Regions from separate parts of the Bradyrhizobium sp. sBnM-33 genome, predicted to be linked through region 2. Evidence: riboswitches for the same ligand, from Rfam matches in the RefSeq annotation. Region 2 holds a riboswitch; the other holds the start of a gene.
The links. Region 2 has a riboswitch for glycine ahead of RX328_RS10075 (D-amino acid dehydrogenase). Riboswitches for the same ligand answer to the same signal wherever they lie in the genome.
Positions count from the first base shown of each region.

Region 1 (16,261 bases), 2.1 Mb from region 2:
CGGCGATCGAGGTTGCCGGTGGTGGCATGATGAATCGCATGCGTGCGGCGCCAACAGTCGTAGGGCGTGAGCGTGAGCACGCCAAGGACGCGGCCGACCCAGTCATTCGCCAGGCGGCCGGCAAAAAAAGTGCCATGACCGCAATCGTGCTGGATGAGGAACAGGCGTACGAGAAAGCCGGCAGCCGGAATCGCAATGAGTAACGACGCCCAGGCATAGCCGAGGGAGAATGTGAACCAAGCCGCGGTCCAAAGCACGACGAGCGGCAAGGCCGTGATCGCCAACTCGGCAATGCTGCGCAGCCGAGTTGGCGTGCTGTAGTTGGCCAAAATGCGCTTCCAACGCCGGGCGTCGACCGCGTCATCGCCGTCATTAGAAGGTTGAATGGAGGAAGGTTGAATGAAGCCGAAGCCCTCTTGCCCGTTGAACCGCTGCACAGTGCTCTTAGGCACAGAGATATCCCCTTCTGACCGGTGCACGTAAGATCGAAGCGCCGATTGATCGGCAGCTCCGTCGGTTGATCGATTTTTGGAGAAGGGTCTGAAACGTGCGTGCCTGTCGGGAACAAGGCAAAGCGGCCAGTCGTCCGCCCAAGTGTCGATTTCCCGACATATGGACACGAACTGAGGCGACGTCAAGGACTGCAGCCCCGCGTCACCGCTGTTCCCGTTGGGTAATTCGCGTCGGTTTGACGCGACGGATATTCTCTTTGTGAATGAAGCACTCCATGGGGTGCGCCCCCAATGCTCTCCGCGCTGGATGCTCTAGACAGCCATCCGACGAAAGTTCAGATCGGACTAATGCTATCCGTATTTGCACGGGTTCGCCGAAAACGAAATTGGCCACCCCATTTTCAAACTAGCCTCCAAGGTCGAGAACAGGCAGCACCGCCTGGGCTGTAGGAACACGTCCGCTATTGCTTCAATAGCGACCAAATTCCGCAGCGCTGTGAAATGACAGGATGTGCCAAATGCAGTCATTCGTACGTGCAATCCTACTGACCCATCTCGAAACAGAATGCCGGTTTGCCAATCACCTTTCCGGTAGTCCTGCATTGCGCATGCCCTCGGCAATCCGCGCACGCTGTACGAGACAGGTCGGGTTGTCCGTTGGCGAACTGGCGCGGAAGTGGGTGAGAGTGAAATTGGGGTCGATGGCCAGTCCCGTCTGTATCGAAGCCCGCGCTTCCTCGATCCGCCCGAGATGAGCCAACGCCGCGGCAAGGTACACGTGAACGAACGCAGCGACATTCCGATTGGTCTCGATGGCCCGCTTGAACCAGTCGACAGCAGCTTCATCGGCCGCAAGATATGACTGCGCGACGCCGGCATTAATCATCCAGGTGAACGCCCTGTTATCGCGGGGAGAAAGCCGAAATGCCTGCATGATGTGGGCTTCGGTTTCCTCGGCTCGACCCAGATAACATTGGCCAAGCCCAATCCACGCGTAAGCGGTGGCCAGATTTCGATCCAGCGCCAACGCGCGCTCACATTCGGCGATGCCCTGAGCGGCGCGTTTGGTAAAAATCTGGACAACGCCCATGAGGCAATGCGCCATGGCGTGGTTTGGCGTCTGTCCAAGCACCTTGGCCAAAGACATCTCGGCCGCCATGAGGCGTGCAGTCCGGTCGCCAGTCTGCATGGAGGTTCCCCGCATGGCATCGACAAACGCCATGCCAGCCATTGCTTCAACGTTGCCGGCGTCCCGGCAGAGGGCCTGTTCGAAGAACTTACGCGCTTGCGATAGGTTTACGGGGTCCGATCCCCGGTGCACACTCGCCATGCCCTGGAAATATAGATCCATCGAATCTGGATGTGGCGCCCGCGCCGCTCGTCGCGCCTCGGCCGTGACCAGCTCCGTTCCGAGCTGATTGGCAAGACGCGCGGCAATTTCATCCTGCATATCGAAGAGATCGGCGATTGGCTTGTCGAATCGTTCGGCCCACAGATGATTGCCGCTTTCTGCATCGATGAGCTGGACGTTGATGCGTATGCGACCTCCACCACGCTGCACGGACCCCTCAAGGATATAGCGAACGCCGAGTTCCAGACCGATTTGCTTCAGATCGACATGCCGTCCCTTGTAGGTAAAAGCAGTGTTGCGACCGATCACGAAGATACCAACCATGCGCGATAGATCCGTGGTGAGGCTCTCGGTCACGCCATCGGCGAAATATCCCTGCTCGGGATCAGGACTCAGATTGGTGAACGGCAAAACGACCAGCGAGGGTGTATTAGGAACGGCTAGGCCCGATTTCGGCGAGTCGCTTGCGAGCCTTGCGCCGGCGGGCGCGGGCGTTTCGTGCACGGTGCCGATGAAACGAACGCCCTTGCGCGGAAAAGTCTTGATCAGGCGCTGTTCATCTCCGGAATCACCAATCGCCTTCCGCGCAGCATTCAGGCGGGTAGTCAGGGCCACATCCGAGACGACGCGGCCTTGCCAAATGGCTCTTATGAGGTCGTCCTTGCTGACGACGCGTTCCCGATTGCCGATAAGATAGATAAGCAAGTCGAAAACCTTCGGCGCAATAACGATCACATCTGTCCCGCGACGCAGCTCGCGCCGGGCGGTATCGAAGGAAAAATCTTCAAAGAAATAGCGCAAGCCACTTCCCTGCACGACGGTCAACCATCGAAGTCCCTATGCCTGAGCGCAACAATAAGCTGTCGGTAAGGAAAAAGTAAGCCGAAGGCCAAGCATCTCCCATCCTTGCCGTGGTACATCCGAAGATAGAGCCCGCGCGGAGAAATTGAGATGAAGTCGGGGAGACAGTTGATGATCACACGACGTGACTTGTTGACCGTGTCGGCGGCCGGTGTCGCGTTCTCCGCCACGGGTCTCGTACAGCGGGCCATCGCACAACCGCTCGCTAGAACCGCGCATATACTGACGGGCTTCACGCCCGGGTTGCAGGACGCCTTGGCAAGGCTCATAGCCGGCCAGATGAAGGATTATGCGGAAACGATCGTGGTCGAGACCCGGCCTGGTGCAGCCGGTCGTGTCGCGGTCGAGGCAGTGAAGACTGCTGACCCCGACGGAACGGTCATGCTGCTCGCGCCGCTTGGATTCATGATGCTCTTTCCGCACGTCCACAAGACACTCAGATACGAGCCGCGGGATTTCACCCCGGTGTCGACCGTCGCCTCAACCCCGACCTTGCTGACGGTAGGTCCGAAGGTGCCGGGTGACGTAAGGACCCTTGCAGATTTCGTCGCCTGGTGCCGCGCCAACCCAAAGCAAGCCACCTACGGCACGGCGGGTGCCGGCACCACGCTGCATTTCCTCGGTGCGATGCTGGGCCGCACCGCCGGCTTCGATTTTCTTCACGTACCCTATCAAGGCAACGGCTCGATCCAGGATTTGCTCAAAGGGGAGATCGCATCAGCCATTATGCCAGTCGGCAGCTCCCTGGGCCTCGTCCGATCCGGAGATCTTCGTGCACTGGCGACCACCGGACCGCACCGCAGTCCGTTTCTTCCCGCTGTGCCAACGGTGGGAGAAGCTGGATATCCGTCGCTTGAGGACCTCACGTGGTATGGGGTTTTCGTTCCAGCGAAGACGCCAGCGAATATCGTCGAAAAGCTCAATGCTGCTATCCAAAGGGCCCTGCGCACCGACGAGGTAAAGTCCGGCATGGCAAAATTAGCAGTCGAAGTTGACGCGATCTCCATGGGGGACTTTGCCCGGCTGATCGCATCGCAATCCGAACGATGGAAAGCGATCGTTCAAGCAACCGGGTTCGTCCCGACTGATTGAAGGCCCCGGGGGCGCCTACCAGGCAATATCCTGCATTCCGAGCCAGGTGCACTGGCGGACTGGTGAAGCTGGCTCCTATCCAAACCGGGAGCCTGCACATGCAAGCACCTCGGATCCATTTCATTGTCGTGTCACCAACCACTCGAAGCTCGATCCTGCTGATGAGATCCGATCGCCGCACCTCGGCAGCGCTCATGGCAACCATCGCCTTTCGCAACGTACCGACGTTCGATCCGAGCGATACGATTCCGCCGAGCACCATGACAATCGATCCGATGGCGGCGACCTGGCTGGAGCCGAACGGCCGAGCATCATAACGAGCGGCAATGCGACGCCGCAAGGTTCAATGCCAGAAATGGCGGCAGGTCAGGCCCCAGCCATCGCCTGTTCGATCGCCGACAGCGCCGCGTTGGCCTTGGCTCCATCGGGGCCGCCAGCCTGCGCCATGTCGGGCCGGCCGCCGCCGCCCTTTCCGCCGAGCGCTTCCGAGCCCTTGCGCACCAGTTCGACGGCGTTGAATCGCGCCGTCAGATCGGCGGTGACGCCGACGACGATGCCGGCCTTGCCGTCTTCGGTGACGCCGACGATCGCGACGACGCCGGAGCCGATCTGCTTCTTGCCGTCGTCGACCAGGCTCTTGAGATCCTTGGTCTCGACGCCCTCGACCGCGCGGGCCAGTAGCTTGACGCCGCCCGCTTCGCGCACGCCGCCGGCCGCCGCGCCGTTGCCCGCGCCGCCACCCATCGCGAGCTTCTTGCGCGCATCCGACAGATCGCGCTCGAGCTTCTTGCGCTCTTCCATCAGCGCTGCGATGCGCGCCGGCATGTCGTCGACGCTGGTGCGCAGCTCGAACGCCGCCGTCTTCGCAATCGCCATCGTATCATTGGCGTGCTTGCGCGCATGACGCCCGGTCAAGGCCTCGATGCGTCGTACGCCTGAGGCCACCGCACTTTCGCCGGTCACCGAGATCAGGCCGATATCGCCGGTGCGGCGCACATGGGTGCCGCCGCACAATTCGACCGACCAGCCGAGCGCGTTCTGGCCGTGCGCGCGGGCCTGCTTGCCCATCGAGACCACGCGGACCTCGTCGCCGTATTTCTCGCCGAACAGGGCGCGCGCGCCGGCTTCGCGGGCATCATCGACCGCCATCAGCCGCGTCGTCACCTCGTCGTTTTCGAGCACCACGTCGTTGGCGATGTCCTCGACGCGGGCGAGCTCTTCCGCCGTGATCGGTTTTGGATGCACGAAGTCGAAGCGCAAACGGTCGGGCGCTACCAGCGAGCCGCGCTGGGCGATATGGTCGCCGAGCACCTGGCGCAGCGCCTCGTGCAGCAGATGCGTCGCCGAGTGATGGGCGCGGATCGATGACCGGCGCGCATGATCGACCTCGAGCTGCAGCGCGGTGCCTACCTTCAGCGTGCCCTGCTCCACGGTGCCCAGATGCGCGAACAGATCGCCCGCCTTCTTCTGCGTGTCGGTAACGCGGAACTTGACGCCCTCGCCCGTCAGCAAGCCGGTGTCGCCGACCTGACCCCCGGACTCCGCATAAAACGGCGTCTGGTTCAAAACGATCGCGCCGCTCTCGCCCGTCTTCAGGCTGTCGGCATCCTTGCCGTCCTTGACCAGCGCCGTGACCACGCCCTCGGCGCTCTCCGTGTCGTAGCCAAGGAATTCGGTGGCGCCGAGCTTTTCGCGCAACGGGAACCAGATGGCCTCGCTGGCGGTATCGCCCGAGCCGGCCCACGACGCGCGCGCCTTTTCGCGCTGCCGCTCCATGGCGTCAGAGAACGCCGCCTGGTCGACGCTGATGCCGCGCGATTTCAGCGCGTCCTGCGTGAGATCCAGCGGAAAGCCGTAGGTGTCGTACAGCGTGAAGGCGGTGTCGCCGTCGAACATGTCGCCCTTCTTCAGGCCGGCGCTCTTCTCGTCGAGAATCGCTAGCCCGCGCTCCAGCGTCTTGCGGAAACGGGTCTCTTCCAGCCGCAGCGTTTCCTCGATCAGGTTTTCGGCGCGCACCAGATCCGGATAGGCCTGACCCATCTCGCGCACGAGGGCCCAGACCAGACGATGCATCAGCGGCTCGCGCGCGCCGAGGAGCTGCGCGTGGCGCATCGCACGGCGCATGATCCGGCGCAGCACATAGCCGCGGCCTTCGTTCGACGGCAGCACGCCGTCGGCAACGAGGAAGGCTGAAGAGCGCAGGTGGTCCGCGATGACCCGGAACGACCCAACGTTCTTTTCCTCCGGCCCATGCCCGAGGGCCGAAGCGGCGGCATCGATCAGATGACGGAAAAGATCGGTCTCGAAGACGCTGTCGACGCCCTGCAGGATGCAGGCCATGCGCTCCAGCCCCATGCCGGTGTCGATCGACGGGCGCGGCAGCGCGACGCGCTCGTCCTTCGTCACCTGCTCGAACTGCATGAAGACCAGGTTCCAGAATTCAAGGAAGCGATCGCCGTCCTCTTCCGGGCTGCCCGGAGGCCCGCCCCAAATATGCTCGCCGCGGTCGATGAATATCTCGGAGCACGGACCGCACGGGCCGGTGTCTCCCATCGCCCAGAAATTGTCCGAGGTGGCGATCCGGATGATGCGGTCGTCCGAGAAGCCGGCGATGTTCTTCCAGTGGCGCGCCGCCTCCTCGTCGTCGTGGTAGACGGTAACGAGCAGCTTGTCCTTCTTCAGCGCGAATTCCTTTGTGATCAGGTTCCAGGCGAGCTCGATCGCACGCTCCTTGAAATAGTCGCCGAACGAGAAATTGCCGAGCATCTCAAAGAAGGTGAGATGCCGCGCGGTGTAGCCGACATTGTCGAGGTCGTTGTGCTTGCCGCCGGCGCGCACGCATTTCTGCGAGGTGGTGGCGCGCTGGTAAGGGCGCTTCTCGACGCCGGTGAAGACGTTCTTGAACTGCACCATGCCGGCATTGGTGAACATCAGCGTCGGGTCGTTACGCGGCACGAGCGGCGAGGACGGCACGATCTCGTGGCCGTTCTCGGCAAAGAAGTCCAAAAATTTCGACCTGATCTCGTTAACGCCGCTCATGTCCATTCCAATCGGAAATATGGCCGGGTTGGGCTGCAAATAGCCCAATCTTCCGGCCGAACGCTTTTAGACAAGGGCCGTCGCGGTGTCCAGAAACTGTGCAGGCGGATCATAGGCTTGCCGCAGCACACAAGATGGCGCGCAAGTCCCGTTGATAATGCTGCGGCTGCGTTGACAGGCTTGGCAGGGCTGTGTTTCCCTCCTATCTGTAAGACGTCACGTCGGGAGAGATCGGCTTAAGCGCCGGCGCCGAAGGAGCAACCGCCCCGGAAACTCTCAGGCAAACGGACCGCGTGATGAAATAGCATCTGGAAAGAGACGCCGGGCAAACATGTGCCCAGGGCGTCCGCCGACGGGATAATACTCTCAGGCACAGCGACAGATGGGGCTTTCTTTGGGTTGTTCGGGGGCTGGTCCCCGGAACCCGCTGAGGGCCTTAACGATGCTGGCACGCGATGAAGCTCCCCTAAAACGCACCCCGTTGCACGCGCTTCACGTCGGGCGGGGCGGCAAAATGGTTCCCTTCGCGGGCTATGAGATGCCGGTGCAATTTCCGGCCGGCGTGCTCAGGGAACATCTGCATACACGAAGCGCCGCCGGCCTGTTCGACGTCTCCCATATGGGCCAACTCACGCTGCGGGCGAAATCCGGCAAAGTGGAGGACGCGGCACTGGCGCTGGAGCGGCTGTTGCCGCAGGACATCCTGGCGGTTGCGCCGGGACGGCAGCGCTACGCGCAGTTCACCAATGAAGACGGCGGCATTCTCGACGATCTGATGGTGGCGAATTTCGGCGACCACCTGTTTCTGGTCGTCAACGCCGCCTGCAAGGCCGAGGACGAAGCGCATCTGCGCGCGCATCTCTCGGATACCTGCATCATCGATTCGCTGACGGACCGCGCGCTGATCGCGCTGCAGGGGCCGAAGGCGGAGTCGGTACTGGCGAAGCTCGGCGCCGACGTCGCCACCATGCGGTTCATGGATAGCGGCCCGCGCCAGGTCGCCGGCCTTGACTGCTTCGTCTCCCGCTCGGGCTATACCGGCGAGGACGGCTTTGAGATCTCGGTACCGGCCGAACAGGCCGAGGCGCTGGTGACGGCGCTGCTCGATAACACCGATGTGCAGCCGATCGGACTTGGCGCGCGCGACAGCCTGCGGCTGGAAGCCGGGCTCTGCCTCTATGGCCACGACATCGACACCACGACGACGCCGGTCGAGGGCGCGCTGGAATGGTCTGTGCAGAAAAGCCGCCGCAGCGGCGGCGCCCGCGCCGGCGGCTTTCCGGGCGCAGAAAAAATCCTCTCACAGTTTGAAAAAGGCGCATCGCGCCGCCGCGTCGGCTTGCGCGCGCAAGGCCGCGCGCCGGTGCGCGAAGGCGCGCTGCTGTTTGCCGATACTGCTTCGAACGATCCCATCGGCAATGTCACCTCGGGCGGTTTTGGCCCGAGCCTCAATGCGCCGGTGGCTATGGGGTATCTGCCGACCGCACTCGCCGCAAACGGCACGCAGGTCTTTGCCGAAGTGCGCGGCCAGCGCCTGCCGCTGCAGGTCGCAGCCATGCCCTTCGTTCCCAACACTTACAAGCGCTGAACCTGCAAACGCTGAAGGAAGTTTTCATGACGACGCTGTTCACATCCGACCACGAATGGCTCCGCATCGAGGGCGATGTCGCCACCATCGGGGTCACTGATTACGCGCAGTCGCAGCTCGGCGACGTCGTGTTCGTCGAACTGCCGAAAGTCGGCCGCGCCCTGAAGAAGGCCGAAGCCGCCGCGGTGGTCGAATCGGTGAAGGCCGCCTCCGACGTCTACGCGCCGATCTCTGGCGAAGTGATCGAGGTCAACGAAGCGCTCGCCGCCGAGCCCGCGCTGGTCAATTCCGACGCCGGCGGCAAGGCGTGGTTCTTCAAGCTGAAGATCGCGGACAAAAGCGAACTCGGCGGCCTGATGGATGAGGCCGCGTACAAGGCACACACGGCGTGAGGATGATGAGGCAACCGGCAACCTCATACTCGCTGTCATCGTCCGCGGAGGCGGACGATCCAGTACGCCGGGAAGTCTCGGTTCAATCGCTGACGTCACGGCGTACTGGATACCCCGCCTTCGCGGGGTATGACGCCGGGGGCGGGCATGACGATCAACAAGGGAAATTGCGATGAACGCGCCGCTCAACACCACCGCCGCAGCCGCCACCGATTTCGTTCGCCGGCATATCGGCCCCTCGCCGCGCGACATCAGCGCGATGCTGGAGAGCGTCGGCGCGAAAAGCCTCGGCCAATTGATGAGCCAGACGCTGCCGTCGACGATCCGGCAGAAGGCGCCGCTGGATGTCGGCCCCGCGTTGAGCGAAATCGAGGCGCTTTCGCATATGCGCGAGCTCGCCGCGCAGAACCAGGTGTTCACCTCGCTGATCGGCCAAGGCTATTCCGGCACCATTCTGCCCACGGTGATCCAGCGCAACATTCTGGAGAACCCGGCCTGGTACACCGCCTATACGCCTTATCAGCCGGAGATCAGCCAGGGGCGGCTGGAAGCGCTGTTCAACTTCCAGACCATGATCTGCGACCTCACCGGGCTCGATGTGGCCAACGCCTCGCTGCTCGATGAAGGCACCGCCGCAGCGGAGGCGATGGCGCTGGCCGAGCGCGCCTCGCAGGTGAAAACAAAATCGTTCTTCGTCGATGCGGAAGTGCATCCGCAAACGCTCGCCGTGCTGCGCACCCGTGCCGAGCCGCTGGGCTGGAATCTCGTCCTCGGCGATCCCCTCGCCGATCTCGAAGGCGCCGATGTGTTCGGCGGTCTGCTGCAATATCCGGGAACGACGGGCGCGGTGCGCGACCTCCGGCCGGCGATTGCTTCGCTGCGCGCCAAGGGCGCGCTCGCCGTCGTCGCGGCCGATCTGCTGGCGCTGACGCTGATCGCCTCGCCCGGCGAACTTGGCGCCGACATCGCCATCGGCTCGGCGCAGCGGTTCGGCGTGCCGATGGGCTATGGCGGCCCGCACGCGGCTTATATGTCGGTGCGCGACGCGCTAAAGCGCTCGCTGCCCGGCCGCATCGTCGGACTGTCGGTGGATTCGCGGGGGCAGCCGGCCTATCGGCTGGCGCTGCAGACCCGCGAGCAGCACATCCGCCGTGAAAAGGCCACCTCCAACATCTGCACCGCGCAGGTGCTGCTGGCGGTGATCGCCTCGATGTACGCGGTCTATCACGGCCCGGAAGGCTTGACGCATATCGCCCGCACCATGCACCGCCGCGCCGCGGTGCTGGCGGCGGGACTGACCAAACTCGGCTATGCACCGGCGTCGCCGGCGTTCTTCGATACGATCACGGTTGCCGCGGGCGCGAAGCAGAGCGAGATCGTCGCGCGCGCGCTCGTCGAGAAGATCAACCTTCGCATCGGTGACGGCACATTCGGCATCGCCGTGGATGAAACGACAACGGCCGCGACAGTGGAAGCGGTGTGGCGCGCCTTCGGCGGCAAGCTGTCTTATGCAGATGTCGAGTTGGGCGCGCGCGAAACGTTGCCCGCCGAACTGAAGCGCGACAGCGCCTTTCTCGTCCATCCCGTGTTCCACACGCATCGCTCCGAGACCGAGCTGCTGCGCTATATGCGTAAGCTCAGTGATCGCGACCTCGCGCTCGACCGCGCCATGATCCCGCTCGGCTCCTGCACCATGAAGCTGAACGCGACCACGGAAATGATCCCGCTGACCTGGCCCGAGTTCGGCTCGCTCCATCCGTTCGCCCCGCGCGAACAGGCGGCCGGCTATCACGCGCTGTTTGCGCGGCTGGAAAAATGGCTATGTGACATCACCGGCTATGACGCGGTCTCGCTGCAGCCGAATTCCGGCGCGCAGGGCGAGTATGCCGGGCTGCTCGCGATCCGCGCCTATCATGCCGCGCGCGGCGAGCCGCACCGCAAGGTGTGCCTGATCCCCTCCTCCGCGCACGGCACCAATCCGGCGTCTGCCAGCATGGTCGGCATGGAGGTAGTTGTGACGGCCTGCGACGCGCGCGGCGACGTCGACGTCGACGATCTCCGCGCCAAGGCGGAGAAGCATTCCAAAAATCTCGCCGCCGTGATGATCACCTATCCCTCGACACATGGCGTGTTCGAGGAGCACATCACGGAGATCTGCGACATCGTGCACAGCCATGGCGGCCAGGTCTATCTTGACGGCGCCAACATGAATGCGCAGGTCGGCCTCTCGCGCCCCGGCGACTACGGCGCCGACGTCTCGCATCTCAACCTGCACAAGACGTTCTGCATCCCGCATGGCGGCGGCGGCCCGGGCATGGGCCCAATCGGCGTGAAGGCGCATCTCGCGCCCTATCTGCCGAGTCATCCTTCAAATTGCGATCCCACGACCGACGGCGCCGTGCCGCATCCCGTCGGGCCGGTATCGGCGGCGCCGTTCGGCTCGGCATCGATCCTGACCATCTCCTACATCTACATCCTGATGATGGGTGGCGAAGGCCTGACGCGCGCCACCGAAATGGCGATCCTCAACGCCAATTACATTGCGAGCCGCCTCGATCCGCATTTCCCAGTGCTTTACAAGAACGCCAAGGGTCGCGTCGCGCATGAATGCATCGTCGATCCGCGCCCGCTGAAGGCGACAAGCGGCGTCACCGTCGACGACATCGCAAAGCGCCTGATCGACTACAGCTTCCACGCGCCGACCATGAGTTTTCCGGTGCCGGGCACGCTGATGATCGAGCCGACGGAATCGGAATCGAAGGCGGAGCTGGACCGATTCTGCGACGCCATGATCGCGATCCGAAGCGAAATCACGGAGATCGAGATCGGCCGCTGGAAGGTCGAAGCCTCGCCCTTGCGCCACGCCCCGCACACCGTGCATGACATTGTCGATGATGCGTGGAACCGCGCCTATAGCCGCGCCACGGGTTGTTTCCCCGATGGCGTCTCGCGCACGGACAAATATTGGAGCCCGGTGGGACGGGTCGACAATGTCTATGGCGACCGCAATCTGGTGTGCTCGTGCCCACCGGTGAGTGACTACGCGCAGGCGGCGGAGTGATGCTCTTGTAGGATGGGTAGAGCGATAGCGAAACCCATCATAGCGCCGCATCTGTGGTGAGAGACGCGATGGGTTTCGCTGCGCTCTACCCCATCCTACGGTCTACGGTCGTGCCGCTACGGCGCAACAAGCACCGGATCCCAACGCCACAAATTATCGTTGGTCAGGTGCGTGCCACCCCACCAGCGGTCGATCGGGTTATGCCGGCTGAAATCTTCGGTGCCGGCCAAAATTGCCTTGCCGAGCGCGGTGAGCGATAGCCGGCTTTCCCTATATCGCGCGAAACGCTCATGCTCGTCGTGCATCTCGAGAGTGAATGGCCATTCGGCGAGGCCCGACACAGCCGGGATCGGTGCCAGCGCAAGTCTCTCCAGCAGCAAACCGGCTTCCCAGTAACCGAACACGCGTCGCTGAAAGCGCTGCCTGTGATGGGGAAAGACGTCAAAGGGATGCCCGTAGCCGGCCGAGATCAATTCCAGCATCCGCAGTTCGGAGGCGCCGAGCCCGGTTGCGCGTCCTGGAAGCTCTTCGAGCATTTCCAGAACACACCGCCTGAGCTGCGGCAAGATGCTGAGGTCCCTGCTCAGCAGATCGAACCACGGTTCTGGCGTGAGTGAACGGTAGGCCTGCCAGGCAAGGCTTGCGACTTCAAGATGACCGTCGGTTATCTCCACGCCCGGGAAATTCAATTCGGCAAGACGCGCCGGTTCTATTTCGTTAAGGGAGGCATCCACATGTCGCAGAATGATATCCAAGCTTTTGGCCTGCGGGCCGAGATAGTCCATCAGCCAGATCAGTATCAGTTGGGCATTGGGCGGGGCTTCCATCCAGAGCTCGACGGCCTCAAAACGTTCGCAAGCCTCGATCAATCCGAGGTCGTTGATTCCGAATTTCTGCAGGCGCGGCGGCGGCACGGAATCGAGCCAGTGCGAGCCCGCCTCTTGCGTTGTCCTCGTCGCCAAGAACGCCGCACGCTCCGCATCGGAACGCGGCGGCCCCCAGACCAGCCGAGGCTCGATGGCAATCGCGAGGTCAGCATGACCTGCCGACACCACGCCGCCCGCGCTGGAGGAATCTGCTGTCAGGATCAGGCGCGTCATGGCACGCCAGCCCGCGCGCGTCCGGGCTTCACCAGCGCCGGATTCCAGCGCCAGAGATTGTCGTTGGTCAAATGCGTGCCGCCCCACCAGCGGTCGATCGGATTGTGCCGACTGAAGTCTTCCTTATGGGCGAGAACAGCCTCGCCGAATTCGGTGATCGACAGCTCGCTTCGCAGATAAGCCGTGTGCCGGTCCCGCAAATTTTCACGGTCGAGCGTGCGCAGTTCCTCGTCGAGGCCTGCCACGGCCGGTCGCGGGCCATGCGCAAGCCCGTCCAGCAGATAGCCGCATTCCCACTCGCCGAAGATGCGCGTTTGCCGCAGTTGGTAGAGATGGAAGAGCGCATTCGTGAGCGAGTATCCCCGAGCAATCAGCTCGAGCATCCGCGTTTCGGTGGCGCCAAGCCCTGTCGAACTTGACGGCAGTTCTTCAAGCAGATCGATCAAAACGGGCTTGAGAAGCGGAAGCGCGCTCAAGTCCTTGTAGAGCAGATCGAAGCAGGCCTCCGGCGTCGGCGCGCGATAGGCCTGCCAGGCCGCGCTCGCCGTCGCCAATTCCTTTTCCGTGATGTCAACGGCCGGCGGCTGCCACCTGCCGAGCCGTTCAAGCTCAATCATCGCGAGGTCAACCAGACGAAACTTCAACTTCGCGACAGTCTCCGGATAAGATCGGAAATAATCGAGCAGCCAGATCAGTTGCAACTGCGCATTGGGTTGCGTGTCGAACCATAGTTCGACCGTCTCATAGTGCTGACAGAATTCAGCCAGACTGAGATCCCTGCGACTTCTGTTTTTGGTTTTGTTCCACCCGGTGGCAAAGTCCGACCAGTGATGCCCGGGTTTCAGATCTGACGTGCCCGGGCCAAGATAGGCTGCGAGTTCGTCCGGCGAAGGCAACGGTCCCCAGCCGAAGCGAAAGAAGAAAGTAAGCGCGAGATCGGCGAATTCCGACTTGGTGAATTCCGGGATCAGCCAGCCGGTCAGGATCAGAGGCTTCATCACACTCACCCACACCACCAAACAAAACGGGCGCTGAGAACGTCGGCAACTCAACGTCCGCAGCGCCCGTCCGTCACTTCAGGCCTTAACCCCTGAAGCATTTCCAAAGCTTATTCGTCTGCCGGCTCCTCGCCCTCGGCGTCGCGCTCGGCGGGACCGGCCAGAATCTGCTCGGCGATCAGGCCGGAGTTCTGGCGAATCGCCATCTCGATCTTGGCAGTCATGTCAGGGTTGGCCTTGAGGAAGGCTTTTGCGTTCTCGCGTCCCTGGCCGAGCCGCTGGCTGTCATAGGAAAACCAGGCGCCGGATTTTTCGACGATGCCGGCCTTGACGCCGAGATCGAGGATCTCGCCCATCTTGGAGACGCCCTCGCCATACATGATGTCGAACTCGACCTGCTTGAAGGGCGGCGCCAGCTTGTTCTTCACCACCTTGACGCGGGTGGTGTTGCCGACGACTTCGTCGCGCTCCTTGATCGCGCCGATGCGGCGAATGTCGAGGCGGACGGAGGCGTAAAATTTCAGCGCGTTGCCGCCGGTGGTGGTTTCAGGCGAGCCGTACATCACGCCGATCTTCATGCGGATCTGGTTGATGAAGATCACCATGGTGTTGGACTTGTTGATCGAGGCGGTGAGCTTGCGCAGCGCCTGGCTCATCAGCCGCGCCTGCAGACCGGGCAGCGCATCGCCCATCTCGCCCTCGAGTTCGGCCTTCGGCACCAGGGCCGCCACCGAATCGACCACCAGCACGTCGATCGCGCCGGAGCGCACCAGCGTGTCGCAGATTTCCAAGGCCTGCTCGCCGGTATCGGGCTGCGAGATCAGGAGCTCGTCGATGTTGACGCCGAGCTTGCGCGCATAGACCGGGTCAAGCGCATGTTCGGCGTCGATGAAGGCGCAGATGCCGCCCTTCTTCTGCCCTTCCGCCACCGTGTGCAGCGCCAGCGTGGTCTTGCCGGAGGATTCCGGCCCGTAGATTTCGACCACCCGCCCCTTCGGCAGCCCGCCGACACCAAGCGCAATGTCGAGCCCGAGCGAGCCCGACGACACCGTCTCGACATCCATCGAGCGATCGTTCTTGCCCAGCTTCATCACCGAGCCCTTGCCGAACTGGCGCTCGATCTGGGAGAGCGCGGCGGACAGGGCCTTGGTCTTATCCATGGAGGATCCTTCAACGATACGCAGGGCAGTAGCGGACATAATACGTGCTCCTTATGGCGGGGATTCGCGAGCGGGAAAACGGCGGTGAGCGGCTTTTAGGATTCGATTTCGTCTAGGAATCCATGTACCATCTTTGTTCTATGTTCGCAATATGTTCTTTTCGCCGGATTCATTTCCGAGTCCTTCGCCCGCACAAAAAATAAAAAGAGGGCCGCCTCTCGGCGGCCCTCTGCCGGTACAAATTGGTTCGGAATGAAAAGCAGCCCCGGCGACATTAAGCATAGAGTCATCCACACGCATTTTTGGAGTCCGTAACACCACGGTGTTTCGGTACCGGAACTAGAATCCCAGCTCCCGGCGTGTCCTGACGAAGATGGCCCCGCTCCTCACCTTCCGCTGCCCGGAGGTGACCCGGCGCGGGGCTGGCGCCTTCGGCCCCCAAGTCCGAATGCACGATCCGCGGTGAGCGCACCGACTTAAGTATAGTTTTGCACTTTCCCCGGAACGGATTTCGCCGCAGTGCGTAATCGCAGCGGGTGCGACGGGTAGTGGTGACAGGTAGTAAACGGGGAACCAGTATTGTGCCGGGCAAGAAATACCTCGCGGAACAAGCGGCAACCTTTCTCAAATTTGCAATGGCCACCACGGATCCGGAAGTTGCCGCGGGCTTTCTCGACAAGGCCGCCGACCTTCGGGCCAGAAGTGAAGAGGCGCCCGACGCCAGCCCCCGGGCGCCTGATGTAGAGCAGCCGGAAAGCTAGCTCTCGCGATGAGGCCGCCGAACCGGCGGCCTCATCGTTATCCGATCTGTAATCGGGAGGTGGTGACGTCACCTACAATTTTAGGCGTGCTCGGTTCGATCTGAACTGTCCATCAAGGCGCCGCACGCTATGCCCAGCGGCATGCACGTGACCGCCCCCGTGACCACCCTTGCCTACGAACCCATCCTGCCGACGCTTCAACACCATGGCGCACATCTCCTCACATGGCTGTTGAACCTCAGCCGCACGCCGGAGCCGTCAAGGCTGCCGCAGCCCGTCCGGCCGGACGCGCCGTCGAGAACCCATATTCCGCCGCGGCAGCCTTATCCATCGCGGCAGGAATAGGAAGCCGGCACCCCGGACATCCCGGATGGCCGTCCAAGCGGGCAGATACTCCCCCCGCGCG
Region 1 is NZ_CP136624.1:4,279,821-4,296,081, reverse strand. It holds gene RX328_RS19665 (fatty acid desaturase) at 1-386, opposite strand, end outside; gene RX328_RS19660 (winged helix-turn-helix domain-containing tetratricopeptide repeat protein) at 1,033-2,604, opposite strand; gene RX328_RS19655 (Bug family tripartite tricarboxylate transporter substrate binding protein) at 2,755-3,756, shown strand; gene RX328_RS19650 (hypothetical protein) at 3,855-4,073, shown strand; gene alaS (alanine--tRNA ligase) at 4,123-6,795, opposite strand; glycine riboswitch at 7,007-7,097, shown strand; gene gcvT (glycine cleavage system aminomethyltransferase GcvT) at 7,238-8,383, shown strand; gene gcvH (glycine cleavage system protein GcvH) at 8,410-8,775, shown strand; gene gcvP (aminomethyl-transferring glycine dehydrogenase) at 8,948-11,836, shown strand; gene RX328_RS19625 (hypothetical protein) at 11,953-12,936, opposite strand; gene RX328_RS19620 (hypothetical protein) at 12,933-13,934, opposite strand; gene recA (recombinase RecA) at 14,045-15,133, opposite strand; gene RX328_RS19610 (hypothetical protein) at 15,676-15,855, shown strand.
Region 1: another riboswitch for glycine. It lies ahead of gcvT (glycine cleavage system aminomethyltransferase GcvT); the one in region 2 lies ahead of RX328_RS10075 (D-amino acid dehydrogenase).

Region 2 (16,261 bases):
GTGGAAGGCCGCATCGTGGAAGCGGCCTTTGATGCTGGACTGGTGACGTCGGATGCCGGCGCGCTGCTTCTAGGCGCGACCGATCGGGCGATCGATCTGGTGGGGCGCTTTGCAAATTGCTTTCGCGATCATCGCCGGCAGGATCTGATCGAGCATGCGATCGGGACGCTCGTCGGACAGCGGGTCTTTGGCATCGCGCTTGGCTACGAAGACCTCAACGATCACGACGAGTTGCGGCATGATCCGCTGATGGCGGTGCTTTCGGGCAAGCTTGCGGCCCGGCGTGAAGACTGCGCGCCGGTGGCCGGCAAGTCGACGCTCAACCGGCTGGAAGGAGCCTTCGCGCTATCACAAGATCGCCTATGACGCGGCGGCAATCGAGGCGCTGCCGGTGACGCTGTTCCTGGAGGCGCACCAGCGGCCGCCGGCGCAGATCGTCCTCGATCTCGACGCCACCGACGATCCGCTGCACGGGCATCAGGAGGGGCGCTTCTTCCACGGCTACTACGACTGCTACTGCTATCTGCCGCTGTACGTGTTCTGCGGCCGGCATCTGTTGGCGGCCAAGCTGCGCCCCTCCGACATCGATGCCAGTGCGGGCAGCGTGGATGAGGTTGCGCGGATCGTTCGGCAAATCCGTGCCCGCTGGCCGTTCGTGCGCATCCTGCTGCGAGCCGACAGTGGCTTTGCGCGCGAGGCGCTGATGGCGTGGTGCGAGGACAACCGCGTGGATTACCTGTTCGGGCTCGCCCGCAACACGCGCCTGGTCGCCATGATCGAAGAGGAGCTTGCCGCGGCGAGAGCCGCGGCCGAGAAGACCGGCCGCCCGGCGCGCCGCTTCAAGGACTTCCAGTGGACGACGCTCGATAGCTGGAGCCAGGAGCGCCGCGTCGTCGCCAAGGCGGAGTGGACGCACGGCGAGGCCAATCCGCGCTTCGTCGTCACCTCGCTCAAGCGGGCCGAGGCCGGCGCCCGCACTCTTTACGAGGACATTTACTGCGCGCGCGGCGACATGGAGAACCGCATCAAGGAATGCCAGCTCGACCTCTACGCCGACCGCACATCGGCTCAGACCATGCGCGCCAACCAACTGCGGCTGTGGTTCGCCGCGATGGCCTATGTGCTGATCTGTGCGCTGCGGCGCATCGGCCTTGCCGACACCGCCTTTGCCGACGCCACCTGCGGCACCATCCGCCTCAAGCTCCTGAAAATCGGGGCACTGGTGCGCATCTCCTGCCGCCGCATCAAAATTGCCATGGCCTCGGCCTGCCCAGCCGCCGAACAATGGGGCCGCGCCGCTCGCCGCCTGGCCGAAGCCGCCAAGGCCCGCGGCTCGCCGGCCTGACACGCGCCGCCGCCACGCGCCAAATCCGCGGCATCATCAACAAGGCCAACGGAGATACACAAAACCATCTCGCCGCCAGCGCCTTCGGCGCCACGGTCCTCGTCGCCTTCGCGCCGACCCACCAATGCCCGTCGCAAATCAATCGGCCCCGTGAGAAATGCGGGCTAGGCTGCAGACGAGCCGCGCTGCGGGCGCCGCGGGCGAGTGCTGGCAGGCCCTGTCAACTGGAATCCGTCGAGGAAAGGCCTTCAAACGCAGAACTTAATCGACGACACGGTTTATTTGCATGAATTCAGGTTGAGATTCATGATCTGTTTGGTGTCATCCGCGCGCCTATAAGGCTGCCGCAAGGCATTGGAGAGCCAGGTGGACGACACCCTATATGGTACCCGTGACAAACGGGGGAGCTGGACGCCCAACAAGCGGCCTACGCGTGCGCCGGTCTTCCTCTGGCCCGTTCAGCCGAAAAAAATTCTGGTTTGGCTGTTCGGATATCCTGGGTATCTGTGGCCCTGGACAGCAGGCTTGTTCGCGATCTCGTTCGTTTCCTGGACATACCTAACACCGTCTCTGGAAACGATGCGGGAGTTCGGCGCCGGCTGGGTGTCGCTCATCTTCCTGCGCAATGCAGCGCTGGCAGTTCTGGTCTATGGCGGCTTCCATACCCTGCTCTACATCCAGCGACGTCAACAGACTGACTTCAAATACAATGCTAAATGGCCCGACCCGGACAATTCGGCGTTCATGTTCGGAAGCCAGACCGCCGAGAATGTGTTCTTGACGATGTGTAGCGGCGTCCCCGTGTGGACGGTCTATGAGGTGTTCGCCTGGTGGATGTTTGCCAATGGGTACATATCTTATCTCGATCTTCAACAACATCCGGTCTATTTCATCGCGCTATTGCTGCTCGTACCGATGTGGGCGTCGTTGCATTTCTATTTAATCCACCGCCTGATCCATATCAGGCCGCTCTACCACATCATCCACAAGGTGCATCACAAGAACGTTAATCCGGGCCCCTGGTCTGGCCTGTCGATGCATACTTTTGAGCACATCATCTACTTCTCCGGGTTTCTGATCTATTTCGTCGTGCCCTCGCACCCGCTGCACGCAATGTTCTGGCTTATGGTTCAGGCGCTGGTACCGGCGCGGGGCCATCTCGGCTTCGACCGGATCGTGACCGACGAGGAGAAGTTCATCGATACTGACGGCTACAATCATTACCTGCACCACAAGTACTTCGAGGTGAACTATGGCGACCGGTTGGTTCCGTTGGACGAGTGGTGTGGCACGGCGCACGACGGTTCGCCGGAGGCCGACGAGGCCATGTACAAGCGGTTGAAAGCGAGGAAGTGCTCGCCCGCTGTCTCGCATTGATTGTTATAAGGTCGGGTGGTACATGCGCTTCCGTTCCGTGTGCGCTGAACGCACGCGGGCGGTTGGCGTTCTTCCGTCGGCAACGCCAGGAGTGGCCGTAGAATTGTGCCGCACCCGTCGACCGTCGGCGATAGGTAACCTAAATCAGAGGAAGATTCATTGACTATCGTAGGAGAGTGGGTGGCGGCTTGCGCCCTCGATGCGTTACAGCCCGAAGAGGCACTTCGCTTCGACCACGGAGGGCGCACATTCGTGATTATTCGCTCGCCGGAAGGTGACTACTTTGCGATAGACGGCCACTGCTCCCACGAGAAGGTCCATCTCGCAGACGGCATCGTCGATGGCCATATCATCGAATGCCCTAAGCACTTCGGGACTTTCGATTACCAGACCGGCGAGGCACGGGCGCTGCCTGCATGTGTCGACCTGCGCAGCTACGAAGCCAGGGTCGAGGGGAACATTATCTTTATCAAGATCTAAGTGAGCCAGCGGTGAAACAGCGTCGTGTCGAAGCAACGCCTAATTGTACTGCGGTCACTCTGGCCGGTGGAACAGCGCCTTCTAGACGGCATCGAGCGCCCATCGGACCTTACCTGACGACGATCAAGGAAGCGGGATTCGTCCTCATTAGCATGTCGTGTATCGATGTCGCGCGTGTCGCCCTGATTGCGCGCGCTAGGGCCATGTGCTTTGAGGCGCAAGCTCTCGAACATGGTTCGGTCGCTTGAGCAACGAACCCGCAATGGTTATCGTGGGAGCGGGCGAGGCCGGAACGGCCGGAGCGATTGCCCTGCGCGAGGGTGGCTGGCGAGGCCCAGTCATCCTGATCGGCAACGAAGCTATGTTGCCATACGAGCGACCGCCGCTATCTAAGTCGATCCTGATCGAGGAGATGAATCCTGGACCCAAGCTTCTCGTCACTCCGAAGCGCCTCGCAGAGTTTGCAATCGATTATCTCGAAGGACGGAACGTCGAGCGGATAGATCGCGCGGCACACACCGTCACACTTTCGGATGGGGCACAGCTGATCTACGAACGACTGCTGCTGACCACGGGCGCCCGGCCTCGAAAGCTGAGCGTTTCGGTCGCGCCAGGGAGCAGAATCGCGACGCTGCGCACGTATGCGGATGCGTTGGCGATCAGCCGGATCGTTAGACGCGGCTGCGAGCTGGTCGTCATTGGCGGCGGCTTCATCGGGCTCGAAGTTGCCGCGAGTGCCGTGTCGAGAGGCGCTTCGGTGACTGTGGTCGAGGTTGGCCCGCGGCTGCTGACGCGGGCAGTCCCGGCGCCCATTGCCGAACTCATCAGGGCTAAGCACGAGCGTGCGGGCGTGTGCATCGAGACCGGCGCCATTGTCGAGGGTATAGAAGCGAATGAAAGACGCGCTAAAGTCGTGCTGGCAGACGGCCGCACGCACCTCGCCGATTTGGTGCTCGTTGGCGTCGGCGCCGTGCCAAACGTCGAACTCGCGCAAGCGGCTGGATTGGCCGTCGACAACGGCATCGTGCTGGACGAGACGCTGACTACCTCGGATCCGCACGTCTTCGCGGCAGGCGACTGCTGTTCGTTCCCGCATCCCCTCTACGGCGAGCGGATCAGGCTGGAGGCGTGGCGCAACGCGCGGCAACAGGGTGCGGCGGCCGCAGCCAACATGCTGGGCGCGAACCGCCCCTACGAGAACGTGCCCTGGTTCTGGTCGGATCAATACGACGAGACGCTCCAAATCGCCGGTCTCTGTCGTGAAGAGTATGTCCCGGTAGCCAGGAGCCTTGGCCCGAAGGGCCAGCTCTTCTTCTACCTGGCCGCCGACGGACGCCTGGTCGCAGCATGCGGCTTCGGTTGCCTGGGCTCGATCGCCAAGGAAATACGTTTCGCCGAGATGATGATCGGCAGACGGCTTGCTCCCAAGGCGGAAGCGCTTGCAGATCCGGCGGTTAATATGAAATCTTTATTGGTTTAGCATCGAGCTCTGCAGGCGGGGGTGAAGAACATCTCGGCTGGCTTAGAACAACGCTGTGCGCGGTTTCTCGTTCATATCTCCCGAAGGCGACGCGCTCGCCGTCTGGCTGGTGCGCAACGTCGAAACCCGTCGCCGGCCCCGCTCGGGTCCGCTGTTCAGCAGCGACCGCACTGCAACGCGGAGTGTCTGCAAGTCGTAGCTCAAATTTCGCGCGATGCCGTTCGGCGAACGCAATTTTATAGCGCTCAAATCGTCGGACCTCCTGACAAAAGCTGTACGACGATCAGCCTATCGGTCTGTGACGACAATCCTTGGTCCGGACGGTCCATGCAGATGTTTCCCGCAAGGGCGACGCGATGATGAAGCGGAAAATGGTTAGAGTCTCGGGCCAAAGCTGCGGGCGCTTTGGGCCGAGTTGAGGTCGCGCAGGATCGGAACCGCTAGTGGCGTTCGCGTAAATGTCATGCAGGGGGTGGTCGAAACCAAGGTACGCAGCGCCGAAACGGCCAACTCGACCAGGCGGGAAAGCATCACGCCGTCAACACTGCGCGCCTCCTGCGACGCAGAACGAAAATGAAAGGCCGCTCACAATCTAGGTCGGCCGTCGCATTTAAGATCAGTCAACCAGCCCCGGCGACCGGAGGCAAGCCGCAACCCAACAACGGGAATGTTCGATAGCAACGTTTCCGGTCAGGAACCAGGCTGTTTATTGCCTTTCGGGCACGCTTCTACAGCGGGCAGGGAGGCCGCCCCAATTGGGCGCTTGTTTGCAGCTTTGCAGGCAGCACACAGATCGTGGCGCCGGCCGGGCTCACGGCTCTTTAGCGATCCGGTCCCACAAGACCCGGATTATGTTTTTCATGACCAGCGCATCCTGCCAACGATCGGAAAGCTCTTTGCCGTCCGGACCCGTGATGGCGTAAGGTGGCGGACCCAGTTCACAGAGGAAGGTCAGAGTCGCGTCCGGCGCGGCGCGCCTCTTCCAGGAGCGCATGCCGTACTCCCACCAAGCCATGAACAAGGAAACCCAGCCCTTGTGCTGCGGAAAGCCAAGCGAGACCTGCACCTGCTCGCGACTTCCGATCCGGCCATGAATGCCCCAAGCATTGTCGAGAATGCGGTGGATCAGCGCGTGGTTGGCGTCATCGACTGGCCAGGCGAATTCTCGGCCGACCAAATAATGCGAGAGATCAGCCGTCAGCCGTAGATCCGGAAAGCAATCGAGAAGCTGGAGCGTGAAGAACAGATCGGTCGTCATGCGGTCGCGATGGGTCTCGACGTGCACGGCGACACCGGCCTGTTCCGCCAGTCGCCGCCAGCCTTCAAGCAGGGGAATGCAGGCCTCCAGCCGCTGCGGACGAACATCCGGCTGCAGGTTGACATGATCGGCACCGAGCCGCGCCACTAGCTCGAGCACGGGCTTTAATTCATCGACAGTCTTCGGATAGCACTGCGCCTGCCAGATCATGCCATGCGACTTCAGGAATCCTGCCGCCTCGGTCGCGAGGACGGGATCGACGAAGCGCACGCCAGCGCCATCAAATCCGGCATCGCGGATCATCGCGAGCTGGGTCTGCAGCGGCCATTCCGGAGTATCGGCCAGCCGCCGCTCCATCGCCCAGAGCGACTGCAGGACGCGCAGTTGTTGCGCCATCGATCAGGCCCGCGCCGGCATGACTGCAGGCAGCCTGCTACTCGCGGCGGTGTCCGAGGCGATGTCGTGCTGACCGTTCTTTGGACCGCTCCAGATTATGGCCAACGTGCAGGCCGCAAGGAACATGGCGTAGCGGGCGCCGGCCACCATGTGTCGTAAGTCGCCACCTGGTTTACACCACCGGGCTGCCCCCTTGCCGTCCGAACACGCGGTCGAGTTCGTCAGGTTACATTTTGTCGTCGTAATGGGCATGGGACAGCACCTTTTTGATCGAGACGGAAGTAAGCGATACGAACCAGCGAGAGGGATATCCGGACGATTTTGAGCCTGGTACATAGACAGCAGTTGATTCGACAGGGTGATAGAGCACATTTGCTCGGCCTGCGCTTTCTTCAAGCTCACGTTCGAAGATCAAATTTGCGAGCTCCCAGCGCTGCCCAGCTACTATCCCTCGTGATCTACTGGCGCGGCCCAGAACTCATCCATCAAATCACTCTCCCCGGATTGAGTATGCAGCGCGGATCAAGCACCTGCTTGATCCGACGCATCACCTCCAGCTCTTCTGGGCTACGCGAATAAATGAGATAATCCCGCTTCAGCGTACCGATACCGTGCTCGGCAGAAATCGATCCTCGATGTTGGCGCACGCGCTCGTAGACGATCGTGTTGATACGATGCTCCGCGCTGGCATCGATCGGCCCGGCGGAAATGCACAGATGGATATTGCTGTCGGCGACATGGCCGAAAACGGAAACGTGAACTCCTGGATACTCCGTCTCCAGCGCTGCGGTCACTTCCTTCGCATACAAATCGAGGACACCAATGGGCAGGCTAACATCGTATTCGATAAGACGTGGCAGCGCACCCAATGAAAGTCCTTCGCGTATCTTCCAGAACCGGCCGCGCTCCTTTTCGGACTGGGCGATCAGCGCATCCGATATCAGCCCTTCCTCAAACATTGCACTCAGAAATTCCTCCAAGCCGACCGTCTCGCCGGATTGCTCAATGATGACGATAAAAGGGTAATCAGCCTCAAAAATCTCAAAACCCTCCGCTTGGCAGCTGAAGCGGAAGAATGTTTCCCACATCAACTCAAACGCCGAGAGGCCGGTCAACGATTTCCGAGCTTGACGAAGCAGTGCGACGACATCCTCGTAGCTGTTCAATCCACACAACGCCGTTGCCCGATGGACTGGAAAAGGCTTCAGCTTCAGCACCGCGCGAGTGATAACACCTAGTGTCCCTTCCGATCCGATGAAGAGCTGCTTCAGATCATACCCGGTATTGTTTTTCTGCATGCGGTTGAGCGATGAAATCACCGTCCCGTCGGCCAGCACCGCCTCCAGCCCCAGTACATTATCGCGCGTCACACCATGACTGATGACGCGGATGCCACCTGCGTTGGTGGCAAGATTGCCGCCGATCTGGCACGAACCCCGCGCGCCGAGATCGATTGGCAGCAGAAAACCCGCTTCTTCCGCCGCCTTCTGCGCCACTTCCAGAATGGTGCCGGCCAGCACCGTCATCGTGCCAGCGGCGGTGTCGATCTCCTCAACACCAGAAAGCAGGTCCATGGCAATGACCACATCATTGGGGTCCGGATTGGCCCCGCCTGCCAGCCCAGTCATACCGCCCTGCACCACCACTGGGTTGCGATAGCTATTGCAGACTCGCAACGCCTTCGAGATTTCCTCGACGGAGCATGGCCGGATGTAGATCATCGGCAAATGGTGGCCAGTATGGCTGCTGTCGCTCCTCGCCTTTGTGGGGATGCGCTCCCCGGTCAGAACGAGCTGATCGCCGAGCGCCTGTTGCAACGCTCCAAGAAGCTTCACGTCGTCCGGCCTGCTCATGAATATCTCGCTACAAAGAGACAATGGTGCAGAAAGTTCAGCAGACCGGTCACTTGCAGCTCTGGCAGGGCGACCAGATGCACTGGGGTCGTGATCGTCGATCGCAAGCTGGAATGAAGATTCCCGCGTCATTTTTTTTGTCCAAGGTCTGCTAGCGGCTAAAGCCGTCGAAAATCATACGATAACAACACTTGGGTAGAGTCTTGCAAATCACTTGTTTGCGCAGAAATCCTGCATTTGAGGGCTGCAAAATGACGTTTTGCGGAGGGGCTCGAGAGGTGCTTTTGATTTCTCATCGCCTTTCAGGAGTGTTTGTGTTGCTCGCTAATTGCAACAGCATGAAGCAATTTCAACGCGATAGCGGCGGAAAGAAAAGGACTTGTTGCGCGACGAAGAGCGTGGCGCTTTAGCGTCGCGTTTGCAGGAGCCGCAACATGAATTCTGGCGTCATCTCGAACAAATCTGGCGGTTCACCGCCAATCGTCAGTTCGGCCGCCGCGTCTTCTCAGCTCAGCACAACGGATGCACTACACGAGCATCGATGGAAGAAAGATCATTGGCGATGCGGCCGGCATTGGTGCGTGAATGCAGGTCCTCGACCGTCCGCTGATGTTCAGACCGTCGAACGGTAGTTGATTTCGCTGGATTGCGCACCCTGGGTTCACATGAGCCATCTCATCGCATTCGAGTTTGCGCAGAAGCTCGCTTCGATTGCGCCGCGTGGCCTCCATCCCGCGTTTCGTCACCGGATTCGAGGTCCTCGGCAGCTAGATTGCTTAAGAACCAAAAGCTCGGAGTAAGACACATGCTAAACTCGATGGGCCATCACATCGGTGGCCGGCACTATGCCGTTCAGGGATCGAGGACGCAGCCGGTTTTCAATCCCGCAACGGGCGAGCAGACGGGGCTTCTGTCGCTCGCAAGCAAGGCCGACGTTGACCATGCAGTTGCGGCCGCGGCACATGCATCCGAAGCATGGGCGGAAACCACGCCACTTCGACGGGCTCGCATCCTGAACCGGTTTTTGCGCATCATTGAAGAGCGCACGTCGGAACTCGCAGCCGTGATCAGCGCCGAACACGGGAAGGTACACGCAGACGCGGTGGGCGAGATCCAGCGCGGCATGGAGGTTGTCGAGTTTGCGACCGGCGCTCCTCATCTCCTCAAGGGTGAGGTCACCGAAAATGTGGGCTCCCGTGTCGACAGCCACTCCCTGCGGCAACCGCTTGGAATTGTGGCTGGCATCACGCCGTTCAACTTTCCTGCGATGGTGCCCATGTGGATGTTTCCGGTCGCGCTCGCATGCGGCAACTGTTTCATCCTCAAGCCATCCGAGCGTGATCCGTCAGCCTCTCTTTTGATCGCCGACTGGCTGAAGGAAGCTGGCCTACCCGATGGGGTCTTTAACGTCGTCCAGGGAGACAAGGAGGCGGTCGACGCCTTGCTTCATCATCCCCACATTTCGGCGGTCAGCTTCGTGGGATCGACCCCCATCGCCAAATATATCTACGAGACGGCGGCGAAGCACGGCAAGCGTTGCCAGGCGCTCGGCGGAGCGAAGAACCATATGATCGTGTTGCCGGATGCGGACCTGGACCAGGCTGTCGATGCGCTGATGGGAGCCGCGTATGGATCAGCCGGCGAGCGCTGCATGGCCATCTCGGTAGCTATTCCAGTCGGGGAGGGGACTGCCAACGAACTCATCGCCCGACTCACGCCGAAGGTTCGTAGCCTCAAGATCGGACCGGGGACCGATCCGGAAGCCGAAATGGGCCCATTGGTCACGCAGCAACACCTCATGAAGGTCACCGAGTACATCGATGCCGGCGTAAGCGAGGGCGCGAAACTTATCGTCGATGGTAGAAATTTCAAGATGCAGGGCTACGAGAAAGGATATTTCATCGGCGGGTCGTTGTTCGATCATGTCAAGCCCCAGATGAAAATCTACAAGGAAGAGATCTTCGGTCCCGTCCTGTCGGTGGTGCGAGCGAAGGACTACGGCGAAGCGGCCACCCTCATCAATGCGCATGAGTTTGGGAACGGAACCGCGATCTTCACACGCGATGGAGACATAGCGCGAGAGTTTGCCCATCAGATCAAGGTCGGGATGGTCGGCATCAACGTTCCTATTCCGGTACCGATGGCGTTTCACTCGTTCGGAGGTTGGAAGGCCTCGCTCTTTGGTGACCACCATATGCATGGTCCGGAGGGCGTTCGGTTCTACACGCGGCTGAAGACGATCACATCTCGATGGCCAACCGGCACTCGTGCTGGCGCCGACTTCATTATGCCGACGATGAAGTAGTCGCCTATCAACTTACGGCAAATGCAAGTGGCACGCTCGTGCGATCGTGTGCATCCTGATGGATTGATGGAGGGAGCCAGCGATCCAGCGCAGCGATAGTGTCGTCGATGCGCGCTGAAGCGGGTCCTGACTGGGCATTGGGAAGGTTGTGTGCAGAGTATGATCCCTGATGAGTAGAGGTGTGTGAGAACGTTGCTAATATCACTGTGAAAGAGAGAGCATAGCGCCGCCGAGGAGGGCTTAAGGAGGCTTCAGCCGCCTTGGCATATTTGTCGAAAGCGTTTTGCAACTTTAGCTCAAGGCTTTCGGGTAACTAAGCATCGTTGACCTTCATGACCGACTAACCTATTATGGTGTCATACACGACGAAGTGGGAGAGATCGGGAGTCCTGCGGACGTCCGACGCCGATGGAGCAACCGCCCCGGAAACTCTCAGGCAAAAGGACCACTTCGTTAGAAGCAATCTGGAGAGAGGCATCGGAAGACGCCCACCGAAGGGGATGTTCGTCACGATTCACGTGAATGAACTAAGCTCTCAGGTACCGAGACAGATGGGGCTATCCAAGTCACTGCGTGACTTGGGCGAGCCAACTCGGGAGCCGAGAGAAGTCTATGAGCCACATTGTTATTATTGGTGCTGGTATCACTGGCGTGACCACGGCCTATGCGTTGACCGAGCGAGGCCATGCGGTCACGGTGCTAGATCGGCACCGGTATCCCGCCATGGAAACGTCGTTCGCGAATGGTGGCCAGTTATCAGCCAGCAATTCTGAGGTCTGGAACAGTTCCGCGACAATCTTGAAGGGATTGCAATGGATGTTCCGAAAGGACGCGCCGCTTCTGATGCGCCTCACTCCCTCTTGGCATAAATATTCCTGGATCGGCGAGTTCGTCTGGAACGCCCGGAACTATCGTCAAAATACAATTGAGACGGCTCGGCTTGCTATTGAAGCTCGACGGCATCTTTTTTCGATAGCCGATCGAGAGCAGATTACGTTCGATCTGGAACGAAGAGGGATTCTGCACATCTATCATGACAAGCAAAGCTTCGAGGCCGGCTTGCGCGTCAATGAATTGCTCCGTCAGGGAGGCCTCGACCGGAGCGCGGTGACGCCGGAAGAAATCCGTGCCATCGAGCCAACCCTTCAAACCCAGTGCCATGGTGGCTTTTACACGCCGTCAGACTCCACCGGCGATATTCACAAGTTCACGCGTGGGTTGGCAGCAGCATGTGCTAGGCGAGGAGTGACATTTGTGTTTGACGCGAACGTGGACACAATTGCCACGTCTGGAAGCAAATTCTCCATAGGCTGGTCAGAGGGGACATTGCAACCAAAATTTTCAATCGAGGCTGACGCGACCGTCGTGTGTGCAGGAGTCGCGAGCCGGAAGTTCGCAGCGATGTTGGGTGATCGGCTGAACGTCTACCCGGTGAAGGGTTACTCGATAACGATCTCCCTCGATTCCAAGCAGAGCAGACAATCCGCGCCCTATGTGAGCCTACTCGACGAGACGGCAAAAATCGTCACCAGTAGACTGGGCGCGGACAGGTTTCGAGTTGCGGGAACGGCGGAGTTTGACGGGACCAATCGTGACATACGTATGGATCGCATCCTTCCGCTCATCGAATGGGTGCGTCGGCATTTTCGCGATGTCGATACTTCGAGTATCACTTCGTGGGCCGGTCTACGTCCAATGATGCCTAATATGATGCCCGTGGTCCGGCCTGGTCGCCGGCCTGGCGTCTATTACAATACGGGCCATGGCCATCTTGGATGGACGCTTTCAGCGGCGACAGCGGAGATTCTTGCAGACTTGATTGGTCCGGCGCAGGGATAAAAGGCCGTTAAGACCGCAGCATGATGGTTGCGATTGCTTAGGTCCGAGAGAGGTGGCGAGCGTGCTCACGTCGACAAGCGATCCAGGTCGGCGCGCCACTGCAAAAAGTCTAAGGGCGAACCGAGCAGGAGGGCCAATTTTTCTGCTCGATTTCGGCGCGCGCAGGAGCGGCAGCATCATCATCGCGCGCCAAATGCCCGCATGAGTAGGATTACCGCGCATTAACCCAGTCGTCCTCGCAGTGCTGCGCCGTCAGCAATCCGCGATAGGCGATTTCTTTATCGATTCGCGCGGCGAGCGCGCCGCTCACGGTAACGATTGGTGAGCGTACCTCGGCGCTGTCGATCAATCCCGTTCGCCACAGCCAATACTTTGCTGGCGCGGGGCTGGGCTCGGCGAAAAGAAGTTGGGCTAGTTCGGCAATGCCTTGCCAGACCGCCCGCGCCTCCTCGGTGCGGCCGACGTGAAGATGCGAGCGGACGCTTGCGAACGCGGCCGTCTCGACATGGGCCGAGAGCAGGATGGCGCCGTCGGCGCCATCGCAGAGCGCATCAAAATATTGCGCGTCTTCTCCGGTCAGAACGCCAAACCGGGCGGGACGCTGACGTAAGAGTTCGATCGATTGCGCGCGATCAGCGCCGCAGTCCTTCAGGCCCACGATATTGGAATGCTGGGCAAGCGACAGCAGCGTCTCGTTGGTCAGGCCGACCGCGCTGCGGTAAGGAATGTTGTGGAGCAGGACTGGCGAAGACGCGTGATCGGCGAGCGTCGTAAAATGCTGCAGCAGCCCGCGTTGCGAAGGGCGCAGGTAGTACGGGTTCGAAATCAGATATCCGTCGATCCGCCACGCCGGGAGGGGCCATTCGGCGTAAAACTGCGCAAAAACGAAATTTCTGCAGAATTATGTGAATGGAGCCGCGAATTTGGTGAAATGCCGCGCGATATCAGATGAAAATTCCAAGAGATTTCTCGGCGAGAGCAGAGAGCCGTGACGATGCCGGCATACGGGCGACGGGCCTCTTTCTACTACCGCCAATGTAGTCACCGAAATTCCATTCTTACGCTCTGTCCCGAAGGCGCCTAGCCGGGTTTGAGCATAAAAACCGTCATTACGGAGCATGCCTTGCAAGCCATCAATTGGGAGGATCCGCTTTTTCTGGACCAGCAACTCACCGAAGAGGAGAGATCGGTTCGCGAGACAGCACACTCCTATTGCCAGGAAAAACTCATGCCCCGGATACTCGAAGCCAACCGGCGCGAGACCTTTCACCGGGAGATCATGACGGAGATGGGAGTGCTCGGGCTTCTCGGTGCCACAATCCCCCATAAGTACGGCGGAGCCGGGCTTGGCTATGTCTCCTACGGTTTAATCGCGCGCGAGGTCGAGCGCGTCGACAGCGGCTATAGATCCGCGATGAGCGTCCAGTCCTCTCTCGTGATGCATCCAATATATGCCTACGGGACCGAACAGCAGAGGCGCAAATACCTACCGAAACTGGCCCTGGGGAATGGGTCGGTTGCTTCGGTCTCACCGAACCCAATCACGGGTCCGACCCCGGTTCGATGATCACTCGCGCCAAGTCGGTGAATGGCGGTTTTGAGCTTACCGGCTCCAAGATGTGGATCACCAACGCCCCCATCGCGGACGTGTTCGTCGTCTGGGCGAAGACGGACGACGGCGTCATCCGAGGATTTGTGCTCGAACGAGGCGTGCCGGGTTTGAGCACGCCGAAGATCGACGGCAAATTCAGTCTACGGGCATCCGTCACCGGAGAGATCGTAATGGAAGGCGTGCGCGTGGGCGAAGACAGCCTTTTGCCGAACGTCAAGGGCCTCAAGGGGCCGTTCGGGTGCCTCAATCGTGCGCGCTACGGCATCTCCTGGGGTGCGATAGGAGCTGCTGAGTTCTGCTGGCACGCAGCCCGTCAGTACACTCTGGACCGCAAGCAGTTTGGACGGCCGCTCGCCGCGACTCAGATGGTGCAGTTGAAGCTCTCGAATATGATGACCGAGATCGCGCTCGGCCTACAATCGAGCCTTAGGGTAGGACGATTGATGGAGGAGGAGCTCGAGGCTCCGGAGATGATCTCTCTCGTTAAGCGCAACAACTGCGGTAAGGCGCTCGAGATCGCACGCGTCGCGCGGGATTTGCACGGGGGCAACGGAATTTCCGATGAATTCCACGTCATCAGACACATGATGAACCTCGAAGCTGTCAATACTTACGAGGGGACTCACGATATCCACGCTCTTATCCTCGGTCGGGCACAGACCGGCATCCAAGCGTTCAATTGATGGCTCTCCAAATGAAAGGATGTCTAACCGGACTTCGTGTTTTGGACCTCAGCCGTGTTCTTGCAGGGCCGTGGGCCGGACAGATATTCGCCGATCTAGGAGCGGAAGTGATCAAGGTGGAGCGTCCTGGAGTCGGAGATGACACAAGGTCGTGGGGTCCCCCCTTCCTCACCGATGGCGCTGGTTGCCCAACTTCGGAAGCGGCTTACTTCCTTTCGTGTAATCGCGGAAAGAAGTCGGTCACAATCGACATCACGAATCCTGCTGGGCAAGAGCTGGTTAAGAAATTGGCGGCCAAATCCGACTTCTTGCTCGAGAATTTCAAGGTCGGTGGACTGGCCAAATACGGACTCGCCTACGAAAATTTGCGTCACCTGAACCGCGGCTTGATCTACTGCTCGATCACCGGATTTGGTCAGGATGGACCTTATAAAGATCGCGCGGGCTACGACTTCATGATCCAAGCGATGGGGGGTCTCATGAGTATCACGGGACTTCCGGACGGAGTACTTGGAGGCGGTCCCGTCAAAGTGGGAGTTGCGATTACGGATCTGTTCACGGGCATGTACGCTACGGTTGCGATGCTTGCGGCGCTCGAGCACCGAAGGCACACCGGCGAAGGACAAAGTATCGATCTATCGTTGTTGGACGTTCAAGTCGCTACGTTGGCCAATCAGGCTCTTAACTACCTCACGTCAGGAGAAGTGCCGGGGCGGCTCGGCAATGCACATCCAAACGTCGCCCCTTACGAGGCGCTACCGACATCTGATGGACATATTGTCCTCGCGGTTGGCAACGACGGCCAATTCAATCGGTTCTGCGCGGCGGCCGGCCGGCCGGGTTTGTCCGCGGACCCACGCTTTGCAACGAATCCAGCCCGAGTGCAGAACCGCGGCATTCTGAGCCCGCAGCTTGCATCTCTGATTTCCGCGCAGTCGACCGATCACTGGCTGGAGGTTCTCGAGGCGGCTGGCGTCCCTTGTGGACCGATTAACACCTTGGACCGGGTGTTCGATGATCCCCAGGTCAAGCATCGTGAGATGTGCATGAATGTGGCTCATTCGACCGGCGGAAAGCTCCGCCTTGTAGCGTCTCCGATGAAGTTCTCGGCGACACCTGCCAGCGAAACCCTAGCTCCCCCGGTACTCGGACAGCATACAGAGGAGGTTCTATCGGAGCTGGTAGAACTGCCGAAGGATATAATCGAGACCCTGAAGTGGCGCGGCATCATCTAGCTTCGGCGTACGCGACACTACCGCCGCTAGGCGAGAGCTTCAGGACTGGATCGTTCACATGTCGAATCCAATTGGCTCGATTCGCCGTACGGACACAAAACTCCGCTCGTTGCTGAACGAAATGGCGTGCGACTTCTTCGTCCACCTACAGGCTGTTGAAGAAGTCGGTAGCGAAGCGTTTCGGATCGCGATTCCCTAGGATCAAGATTTTTCTTGGGGGCTCGCGATGCGGGAAGTGACGAACGGTCTGGCTCGCTTTTCAGTTATGTGGACCTGGAGGGGACACCTCCCGCGCCAGCGCCCTCCACTCAGGCGGTGTAATCATGCAGGTCAACAAAGTTCATTCCGTCCCACCATCGATTGCGTCGCCAAGGATTCTCGGCGAAGACGAAGGCTGG
Region 2 is NZ_CP136624.1:2,164,310-2,180,570, forward strand. It holds partial or broken gene RX328_RS10040 (IS1380 family transposase) at 1-1,345, shown strand, start outside; gene RX328_RS10045 (sterol desaturase family protein) at 1,712-2,722, shown strand; gene RX328_RS10050 (Rieske 2Fe-2S domain-containing protein) at 2,882-3,202, shown strand; gene RX328_RS10055 (NAD(P)/FAD-dependent oxidoreductase) at 3,465-4,682, shown strand; gene RX328_RS10060 (sugar phosphate isomerase/epimerase family protein) at 5,494-6,336, opposite strand; gene RX328_RS10065 (FAD-binding oxidoreductase) at 6,822-8,171, opposite strand; gene RX328_RS10070 (CoA-acylating methylmalonate-semialdehyde dehydrogenase) at 9,007-10,494, shown strand; glycine riboswitch at 10,856-10,952, shown strand; gene RX328_RS10075 (D-amino acid dehydrogenase) at 11,107-12,333, shown strand; partial or broken gene RX328_RS10080 (dihydrodipicolinate synthase family protein) at 12,545-13,180, opposite strand; partial or broken gene RX328_RS10085 (acyl-CoA dehydrogenase) at 13,457-14,628, shown strand; gene RX328_RS10090 (CaiB/BaiF CoA transferase family protein) at 14,640-15,863, shown strand.